DNA from 3 places in the Alteromonas sp. BZK5 genome. Region 1 is predicted to be linked to each of the others. Evidence: predicted binding sites of a transcription regulator. Region 1 holds the regulator's gene; each other region holds the start of a gene.
The links. Region 1 encodes sigma-54, which starts transcription at its own class of promoters, with help from an activator protein. Its sites were predicted from a motif close to GTTGGCACGNNNNTNGNNT; they were not measured.

Region 1 (3,286 bases):
TGAGTTTGTCAGGGGGCGAACGCCGTCGCGTTGAGATTGCCCGCGCTCTGGCAGCAAAACCGCAATTTATTTTGTTAGACGAACCATTTGCTGGTGTTGATCCAATATCAGTTAATGATATAAAGAAGATAATACAACATCTTCGCGATAGGGGTATTGGAATCCTTATCACGGACCATAACGTACGAGAGACATTGGATGTTTGTGAAAAGGCGTACATTGTGAGTCATGGCGAGCTTATTGCGCAAGGAACGGCGGAACAGGTTTTAAGTAATCAAAAAGTAAGGGATGTATACCTAGGCGAACAATTCAGGCTATAGTTAATGTAACCGAATTGTCATTTTTCAGTTTCGCTCTGGTATATTCAATTTAGAGCATTTAAATAAGACGTAGATGAAACCATCTTTACAGCTAAAATTTAGCCAACAACTTACCATGACACCACAGCTTCAGCAGGCCATTAAACTGCTGCAGCTTTCTACACTTGATCTTCAACAAGAGATCCAAGAAGCGCTCGATTCTAATCCGCTATTAGAAGTTGAAGAAGGTAACGACGAGCCGCAACTAGAAAAGAACAATATCGACAACGATGACAGCGGCTCTGAGGCCACTGCTTCTGCATCTAGTGACACACTAGAAGCCGGCGATGCACTTGAGAAAAACGATCTTCCCGATGAGCTGCCAATCGACAGCACATGGGACGAATACTACTCTGCTTCATCTTCGCCAGCTCCAGGTCCATCCAATGACGACGAGCAAATCTTCCAAGGTGAGACTACTGAAGATATTCAAGAGCACCTTCTTTGGCAAATGCGCCTTACCCATTTCTCGGATACCGATCGCGCAATCGCTACAGCAATCATCGACTCTATTGACGAGTCAGGTTATTTAACCGTTACCCTTGATGATATTTTAGAAGCGGTTAACGATGATGATATGGAAGAGCCGATTGAAATGGACGAAATAGAATGTGTGCTAAAGCGCATTCAGATGTTCGACCCTATTGGTTCTGGCTCACGCTCTCCACAAGAATGTTTGATGGTGCAATTGCGTCAATTTTCAGAAGACACACCGTGGCTTGCTGAAGCGAAGCAACTGATTGAAGAGTACTCTGACTTACTGAGCAGCAAAGACTATCGTACGCTTATGCGTAAAAGCCGATTGAAAGAAGATCAGCTACGCGAGGCAATGCGTTTACTGCAAACCTTGAATCCTCGCCCAGGTAGTGCTTTAGTTACTAAAGAGCCTGAGTACGTTATTCCTGATGTCTCAGTAACCAAGAAAAATGGCCGTTGGGTGGTTGAGCTGAACCCCGACAGTCTGCCTAAGTTAAGCGTAAATCAACAATACGCTGCAATGAGTCGCCGTGCCAAGAATAGTAGCGATTCACAGTTCATCCGCTCACACATGCAAGAGGCTAAGTGGTTCATAAAGAGCCTTGAATCTCGTAACGAAACCTTAATGAAGGTTGCAAACTGCATTGTGCAGCAGCAAATGGGCTTTTTTGAGCACGGCCCGGAAATGATGAAACCAATGGTGCTAAATGATGTCGCAGAAATGGTAGATATGCACGAATCCACTATTTCGCGAGTGACAACGCAAAAGTACATGCATACGCCACGTGGAATCTTCGAATTGAAGTATTTCTTCTCAAGCCACGTTGCAACAGAGTCTGGTGGTGAATGTTCATCTACAGCGATTCGTGCATTGATCAAGAAATTAGTGGCCGCAGAAAAGCCTAGCAAGCCGCTAAGTGATAGCAAGATTGCTTCATTGTTGGCCGAACAAGGCATTAAAGTTGCCCGGCGAACAATAGCAAAGTACCGGGAATCGTTGTCGATCCCGCCGTCGAACCAACGCAAAAGCCTTATTTAATCGGGCTTAATAATATAAGGAAGACGAAATATGCAAATCAACCTTACTGGTCATCATGTCGAAATCACCGACTCTTTGCGTAATTATGTCGATACGAAGTTCAGCAAACTTGAACGTCACTTTGATCACATTTCTAATGTGCATGTCATCCTGAACGTTGAAAAATTAAATCAAAAAGCCGAAGCGACCGTTCATTTAAGTGGCGCTGAAGTATTCGCATCCTCAGAAAATACCGACATGTATGCGGCGATTGACAGCATGGTTGATAAACTCGACCGGCAGGTAATCAAGCATAAGGAAAAACTGAAAAAACATTAGTAGTTAATTAAGCATGGATATACAAGCCATCGTAAGTCTGGACCGCACCGAGTGTGCGGTTCAGTGTAATAGTAAAAAGCGAATTCTTGAGATCATCGCTGATATCGCTGCCAAGCAAAACGAGAACATTGATCAGGCAACGGTACTCAACAGTTTGATGGCTCGAGAGCGTATGGGTAGTACAGGCATAGGCAATGGTATCGCCCTGCCCCACGGACGCCTGCCGGGCCTTGAGAAAGTGATTGCCATTGTTGTAACCAGCACGCCAGCAATCGACTTTGACGCCCTTGACGAGAAACCCGTAGACATCTTTTTTGCTCTACTCGTTCCTGAGGAACAGACCGAAGGACACCTTCAAACGCTGGCCACCGTGGCTGGTAAACTAAGCGACAAAGAAACGATTAAAGCAATACGTCGCGCAACGACAAGCGACGATATTCTATCTGCATTAAGTTAAACATTAAGCGCCTATTAACCGTTTAGTAGGCGCCTAATTCAACAACGCGTATGTGATAAAACCAGAGTATTAGGGAGAAAGTAGGTGAAGCTGATAATAATCAGTGGTCGTTCGGGGTCTGGTAAGTCTGTCGCACTTCGCGCATTGGAAGATTTAGGTTATTACTGTGTTGATAATATCCCGGTAAACTTACTTCCCACCTTAACCCATACAGTTGTTGACGAGTACGATCAGGTTGCGGTAAGTATCGATGTGAGAAACTTACCTAAAAATCCTGACGATTTGGTAGAAATTCTAGACTACCTGCCTTCTTCGTGGTCGATGACCATTGTTTACATTGACGCGAGCGATGATGTACTGGTTAAGCGTTTTAGCGAAACACGTCGTCTTCACCCTCTCGCCAAGCTTAATAAATCGCTTTCAGAAGCCATTAAAGCCGAGTCTGCCCTACTTGCTCCTATTGCTGAGCGCGCAGATTTATATCTAGATACAGATAAGCTTACCATTCACCAACTGGCAGAGTTAATTCGAGAGCGTATCCTGGGTAAGAAAAGCTCACGCCTTGTGCTTGTGTTTGAGTCGTTTGGCTTTAAGCACGGCATTCCTAAAGATGCGGATTACGTTTTTGATGCCCGC
Region 2 (3,286 bases), on a different contig from region 1:
CATCAACGGACATATCTTGATAGAAATCGATAATTTTAGCGGGCGAGTAGGCGTTGGCGAAGGCGTATGCATAGCGCCGAATGAGGTCCATTATTTTAGCGCTAACGAACTGTCAAAATTTATTGTGGCGGACTTGGAGTATGTGCCAGTTAATTTAAATGACAGGTTGCACCCGATATTTCAGGTAACGTCAGCATTACAGGCGTTTTTATCGTTTGTAGAGATTCAAATTAGCCAGTTTGCTGACCAAGGCCATGAAGAAATACTGGCGCTATTTTTAACCTTGCTAGAAACATCCTTGAAAGGATGCAGCATGGATAAGCGAATGACTCCTGTATTAAGCCATATTCATCGCGACCTTGCCCGAGGCTTTACACAGGTGGAGTTAGCACGGATAGCCTGCATGGGAACAACGCAATTCAAAACACGCTTTAAAGAAGCCACCGGGCATAGTTTACGAGATTACCTTGTAAAAGTGAGGATGGAAAAGGCCAAAGCACTACTTAGAAATACCGATACACCAATGTTGGGTATAGCTCAGCTAACAGGGTATGAAGATGTTGCAGCATTCAGTCGCCGCTTCAAAGCGTATTTCGGGCGCCCCCCTAAGTTTTTCAAAAGAAAGTGACTGTGATAAGGGCTTACCTCACATGACGGTAAATCGTTGATAGAGACAACTAGTTAATCTCTTCGTCTTTAGGAAGTTTATTGACTCTGGCTTCTATAAATCGTTTGTGGTCGTCCATTTTGGTGCATTCTAAGGTTCCACCAGCAATTCCACTCAATATCGCCAAAGTTTTATTGGTCGTACTGCTACAGTTTACGCGTTTTGAAGGGCGTCGATTTTCATTAGCTTGTATTTGCTGTGTGCTTGGCCCGCTAAGCACAGGACTATTTTTACGCTCTTGAAATGCTTTTGCTGCCTGTTCTGCGTCTTCAGCGACTTTGTCACTGTGATACTTTTCAAAGTAGAGGGCTGCGCCATCTTTTACCGACAGATTCAGCGAGCCTGCGCGCCGATTTGCGTCTTTTGATAAAGTGGGCGACGGCAGTGTATTAGTCGGCTTACTTTCAACGGGTACCTGCTGTTTATCGGGCTCAGCATTTTTCTGCTGCTTGGACGCAGGGCTTTCTACAATTTCATTCTTACTATCAAGTGCTTCAGTCGCTTTGGTTGCTTCAGGCTTCAACTCAATTTCTTGCCTTTTAGGGGAAACATCGATTGGTTTAGTTTCTTGTGGTTTAGCTTGGGCAGAAGGGCGTGGAACGGGGGGATAGTAAAGTCTGGCGCTTATCTCCGGCGTTCGCTCCAAAACATTTACTCGTGCTTTTTGGTTGTTGATGCCCATTTGAGAAAGTATGACCACTACGATGACCCCAAACACATGTGCACAGCCCGAAATTAATAGTGGGCGCCACGCCGTTTTCTTTGCAACGGAATGGTGTTCAATGCTGCGCTCAGGCGCAAAGAAAGATGGGGTGATAGTCGTCATAGTAAACAACAGACCATGGGCCCTATCGAATAGTTCCATCCTAATTTCATCGCACTTTTTAGTCCTCTCACCTTACCGCAACCTCATACCGCTTCAAAATTGGGCAAATTTTTAACAGTGCACCATTAGTGTGCATTATTTTTGTGCGTTCATGAAGCGTTTGCTTGTATGTGTTTGATTTATTTGGCTAATCATTTGTGGCATGGCTCTTGGTTTATCTTCCCATAGTTGGAAACACGACCATAAATCACAGAATAACCAAAACAAACTGGGAGCAACTCATGAAACTAGTCACAGCGATCATCAAGCCGTTCAAGCTAGATGATGTTCGTGAAGCCATTTCAGAAATCGGTATCGACGGTTTGACCGTGACCGAAGTGAAGGGCTTTGGACGTCAAAAAGGACACACTGAACTTTACCGCGGAGCGGAATATCAGGTGGATTTTCTACCTAAAGTCAAACTGGAAATTGCTGTTCAGGATGATCAAGTAGAGCGCCTGGTAGAAGCCATCGTTGGCGCTGCCAAAACAGGCAAAATTGGAGACGGCAAGGTGTTTGTTTACGACCTTGAACACGCCGTTCGTATTCGAACTGGTGAGTCGGATAGCGACGCGCTGTAAGCCACAACGATATATTTGCGGAGAAAACCATAATGGAAATCACTTTTGAACTTGGGTATGCGCTAGATACCTTTTATTTTCTAATCTGCGGTGCACTGGTTATGTGGATGGCTGCAGGTTTTGCGATGCTTGAAGCAGGTCTTGTTCGAGCGAAAAACACCACAGAAATTCTAACTAAAAACGTGGCGCTATTCGCTATCGCTTGCACTATGTACATGATTTGCGGTTACGGCATTATGTACGGTGGCGGCGACTGGGGTCCATTCCTAAGCGGTATCATGGCTGATGGCGCAACAGGTGTCGCTGAAGAGCCAGCAACATATGCACCTTCTGCTGACTTCTTCTTCCAAGTAGTATTTGTTGCAACAGCAATGTCTATCGTATCTGGTGCGGTAGCTGAGCGTATGAAGCTTTGGGCATTCCTAGCGTTCGCAGTTGTTATGACGGGCTTCATCTATCCAATGGAAGGTGCTTGGACATGGGGCGGCGAAGCAGTATTCGGTATGTATACGCTTGGCGACCTTGGTTTCTCTGACTTTGCAGGTTCAGGTATTGTTCACATGGCTGGTGCAGCTGCTGCTCTTGCTGGTGTTCTTGTGCTTGGTGCTCGTAAGGGTAAATACACCGCTGACGGTAAAGTAAACGCGATTCCAGGTGCAAACTTACCGCTTGCAACTTTAGGTACATTTATCCTGTGGATGGGTTGGTTTGGCTTCAACGGCGGTTCAGTACTGGCTACTGCAACTGTTGAAAGTGCAAACTCAGTAGCGATTGTATTCATGAACACAAATGCTGCAGCTGCTGGTGGTGCAATTGCTGCACTTATCGTAGCACGCATTCTATTCGGTAAGGCTGACCTAACCATGGTACTTAACGGTGCGCTAGCCGGTCTTGTAGCTATTACAGCAGAGCCTTCAACACCTACACCACTACAAGCTACGCTGTTCGGCGGCCTTGGTGGTATTTTAGTAGTGCTTAGCATTGTTGCACTAGACAAGCTTAAGATTGACGATCCAGTGGGCGCAATTTCAGTTCACGGCGTGGTAGGTCTTCTAGGTCTTATCCTTGTACCTTTCACTAACGATGGTTCAAGCATCTCTGGTCAGCTAATTGGTGCAGCGACTATCTTTGTATGGGTATTCGTAGTGAGCCTAGTGGTATGGCTAGTGATTA
Region 3 (3,286 bases), on a different contig from region 1:
ACAGCAAATAGTTAGCGCAATAATGCGTGAATTTAATCAAGGGGGCTTCCGCTACACCCTATCGCCGAACGCCATGCCTACCGACCCCATCGACCGTTTTTTATTTGAAGAACGCTCAGGTTTTTGTGCCCATTACGCAGGCGCCATGGTGTATGTGCTTCGCGCCGCAGGGGTACCGGCAAGAATGGTGACAGGCTACCAGGGCGGAAGCGCACTTAATGACAATGTGCTGCAAATAAGGCAGTACGATGCACATGCGTGGGTGGAAGCATTTATTGATGGTGTATGGATTCGACACGACCCAACGAGTATGGTGGCACCGTCACGCTTAACCTTCGGGCTTGAACTTGCGTTGGAAGAGCTTGGGGAGTCTCGTGAAGCCAGTATTTTGGGCGACCTTAGCAACGCTGCTATTTTTGCAACATTACAAAGCTGGTTTCAACAGCTCGATTACTCGTGGAGTAAATGGGTACTGGGCTTTGACAATACTGCGCAAACCAACATGCTTGAAGAATTACTAGGCTCGCTAACGCCGCAAAAAATGCGAGTTGTATTTCTTTCCGCCATTGGTCTAATTGGGCTTATTTTAGCACTTTATTTTTTACCCAAAACGTATCGCAACACACTGTCGCCCTCACACAGAGTTTTACTAAACGCAATAAAATGCGTTGAAGCTAAAACAGGAAAAGAAAGAGGGAATAAAACCTTGTCCGCCTTTATGAGTGAAGTTAACCCTTTGATAAACGAAGATGCTGCCAAGGCACTAACACTTCTGTGTGAACAATTTGAGCACGAAAAATACGCACACCGAACACAAGAGACAAAAATTTATCCAACCATGAAGCGTCAGTTAAAAATGTTAAAACAGGCATTAAAGTAGGAAATGGTTAAACCGATTGCACCTTAAACACTCACACTCCCCCCTTTTTAGTGCAGGCTAATTAATAGTGCCTTGGCGCAAGCGTCTATCAACACAGCCATGAATTTATACAAAGCATTGTTTTTAAAAGCAATAAATAACGCATTTACGTACATTTTGGTTATTGGCACTTTTTTAGCTTTGTACAAATGGATTACAAAAGTACGAAGGCGCTTATACAAGTATTAGTTGCCAACGGGCTTTAGAGTACAAAGGCGTACATATAACCAACGGTTTATTTGTTAGCTACCACAATGCATGAGTTTCGGACAAAGGCGTCCCCAGTTCTTTCTTACGAGAGCGCTGCGGACGCCTTTTTTTGATCTTCTGGAACGCATTGAAACAGTAAACGCCAACACACAGATGACAACTTATTGATAACGACAACGTGAGGTGAAACCATGGCTTATCTTCTCCCCGCTGAGTTTGCAACCAAGATGGTAGATGCAGGCGAAGCCAAAATTTATATGTCTACACGAGATACTCTAATCCGCGCTTATATGGCAGGTGCAATATTGGCCCTTGCCGCTGTTTTTGCCGTTACCATTGCCGTTCAAACCGGCGTATTTCTTCTTGGCGCAGTGTTATTCCCAGTGGGCTTTTGTATGCTCTACCTTATGGGGTTTGACCTATTAACCGGCGTGTTTGTACTTACCCCGCTCGCTTGGCTTGCACAGCGACCTGGCGTCACGCCAAAACAAATTCTACGGAATTGGGGATTAGTATTCTTAGGTAACTTTGGTGGCGCATTAACCGTGGCCTTTATGATGTCGTTTATTTTTACCATGGGGTATAACGTGGATGGCGGTGCCATCGCGACTAAGGTAGCCAGTATTGGCGAAGCTCGTACATTGGGCTACGCAGAACACGGCGTTGCAGGCTGGTTCACCATTTTTATTCGCGGCATGTTGTGTAACTGGATGGTGTCGCTAGGCGTAGTGGGTGCAATGATTTCAACCCACGTTAGCGGAAAAGTACTAGCCATGTGGATGCCAATCATGCTGTTCTTCTTTATGGGTTTTGAGCACTCAGTAGTAAACATGTTCCTTTTCCCATTTGGCCTTATTATGGGCGGCGACTTCTCGGTTATGGACTACTTCATTTGGAACGAGATCCCAACTGCACTTGGAAATCTTGTTGGTGGCCTCGCCTTTACTGGACTAACCCTGTACACCACCCACGTTAAGACGCTACCCAAACGTACTATCCCTGTTGATAAAGCCGCTGCATCGCAAACACTGCCTATTTAATTAAGGCGCTTATCTTAAAGCCATCATGCCTTGTCCCTACAAGACACGTCATGATGGCGTTATCCGTTTCCTTGGAAATAACTAATTGGGCTCATAATTAAATATGCAGGTAAGAAGCAATTAAACATGAATGAGCGAGCCGCGTTAAACGCCCCAATTAACCCACCAGCTAACACGCTCAGTGTAAGTGCATTTTCTACAGCCGGCGTTAAAGCGATAAACCAAGATGCATACGCTTTTCATGTTTCTGATAACACAGATCAAAGCAGCGTTTTTGTTATCGCCGACGGTGTAAGTAGCAGTACGGTTAGCCAAGTTGCTAGCGACTTTGCTACCAGTCAGTTTATTAAACTGTTTAATATGGCGCCGGAACAATGGTCGGTTAAGATGCGCGCTGAAACCATTATTAAAGAGATAAACGCGCTGCTTTACACACGTACGCAAAGAAGTCCCTTCTGCTATACACCAGAAAAAGGTTATGTGTGCACGTTAACAGTGGCGGTGGTAACAGGCAATCACATGGATGTATTTCATGTGGGAGATTGTCAAATTCAGGCTATTTCTAAGAACGCACAGTCGCCTGTCTTACTCACAAAACCTCATCGTCAAGTATCGGAAAGTGAGCCTTCGCAGAGTTATCTTACTAAAGCATTAGGCGTTAAAGCGAATATAGACATCGACCACACAACACTCACCCTCAACTCATCGAGCACGTTTTCGATAAGTAGCGACGGGGTTTATGAGTTTGTTTCGCTATCTACCATTCTTATGAAAATCAGTGAGGCCGATACGCTTTCTGAAAACCAAGCTGCGTTGGTAGTACATGAGGCATTTACTAGAGGAAGCGATGACAACCTCACCTTACTTCTCGTAAAGGTTCTTGTAGCTAGCCATGATGGCCTAGACGATCACAGACACCCACTGTATACAGGCATTTCAACTTCACCTCATTCATCTGTACTTAACAGGCCGTTGGGCAACCAACTGATAACCAATTCTGAGGTTTCTGATGCTGCGATTCATTACTCAAATCAGCAGTCTGATGAACATGTATGCGAAGAGCCTGCTGCCGCAAACTTTAAGACGGGTGATGATGTTGATGGACTGAAGCTAGAAC

Region 2: the regulator sigma-54 is predicted to act here: its motif matches at 1,690-1,708, upstream of glnK (P-II family nitrogen regulator).
Region 3: the regulator sigma-54 is predicted to act here: its motif matches at 1,043-1,061, upstream of BIZ39_RS14430 (formate/nitrite transporter family protein).

Annotation. Positions count from the first base shown of each region.
Region 1 is NZ_JACSOE010000043.1:2,577-5,862, forward strand. Features, by position in the region: gene lptB (LPS export ABC transporter ATP-binding protein) at 1-320, shown strand, start outside; gene BIZ39_RS13025 (RNA polymerase factor sigma-54) at 394-1,875, shown strand; gene hpf (ribosome hibernation promoting factor) at 1,906-2,193, shown strand; gene ptsN (PTS IIA-like nitrogen regulatory protein PtsN) at 2,207-2,650, shown strand; gene rapZ (RNase adapter RapZ) at 2,735-3,286, shown strand, end outside.
Region 2 is NZ_JACSOE010000025.1:40,680-43,965, forward strand. Features, by position in the region: gene BIZ39_RS09645 (AraC family transcriptional regulator) at 1-628, shown strand, start outside; gene BIZ39_RS09650 (hypothetical protein) at 678-1,493, opposite strand; gene glnK (P-II family nitrogen regulator) at 1,775-2,113, shown strand; gene BIZ39_RS09660 (ammonium transporter) at 2,146-3,286, shown strand, end outside.
Region 3 is NZ_JACSOE010000051.1:29,858-33,143, forward strand. Features, by position in the region: gene BIZ39_RS14425 (transglutaminaseTgpA domain-containing protein) at 1-880, shown strand, start outside; gene BIZ39_RS14430 (formate/nitrite transporter family protein) at 1,321-2,169, shown strand; gene BIZ39_RS14435 (protein kinase domain-containing protein) at 2,296-3,286, shown strand, end outside.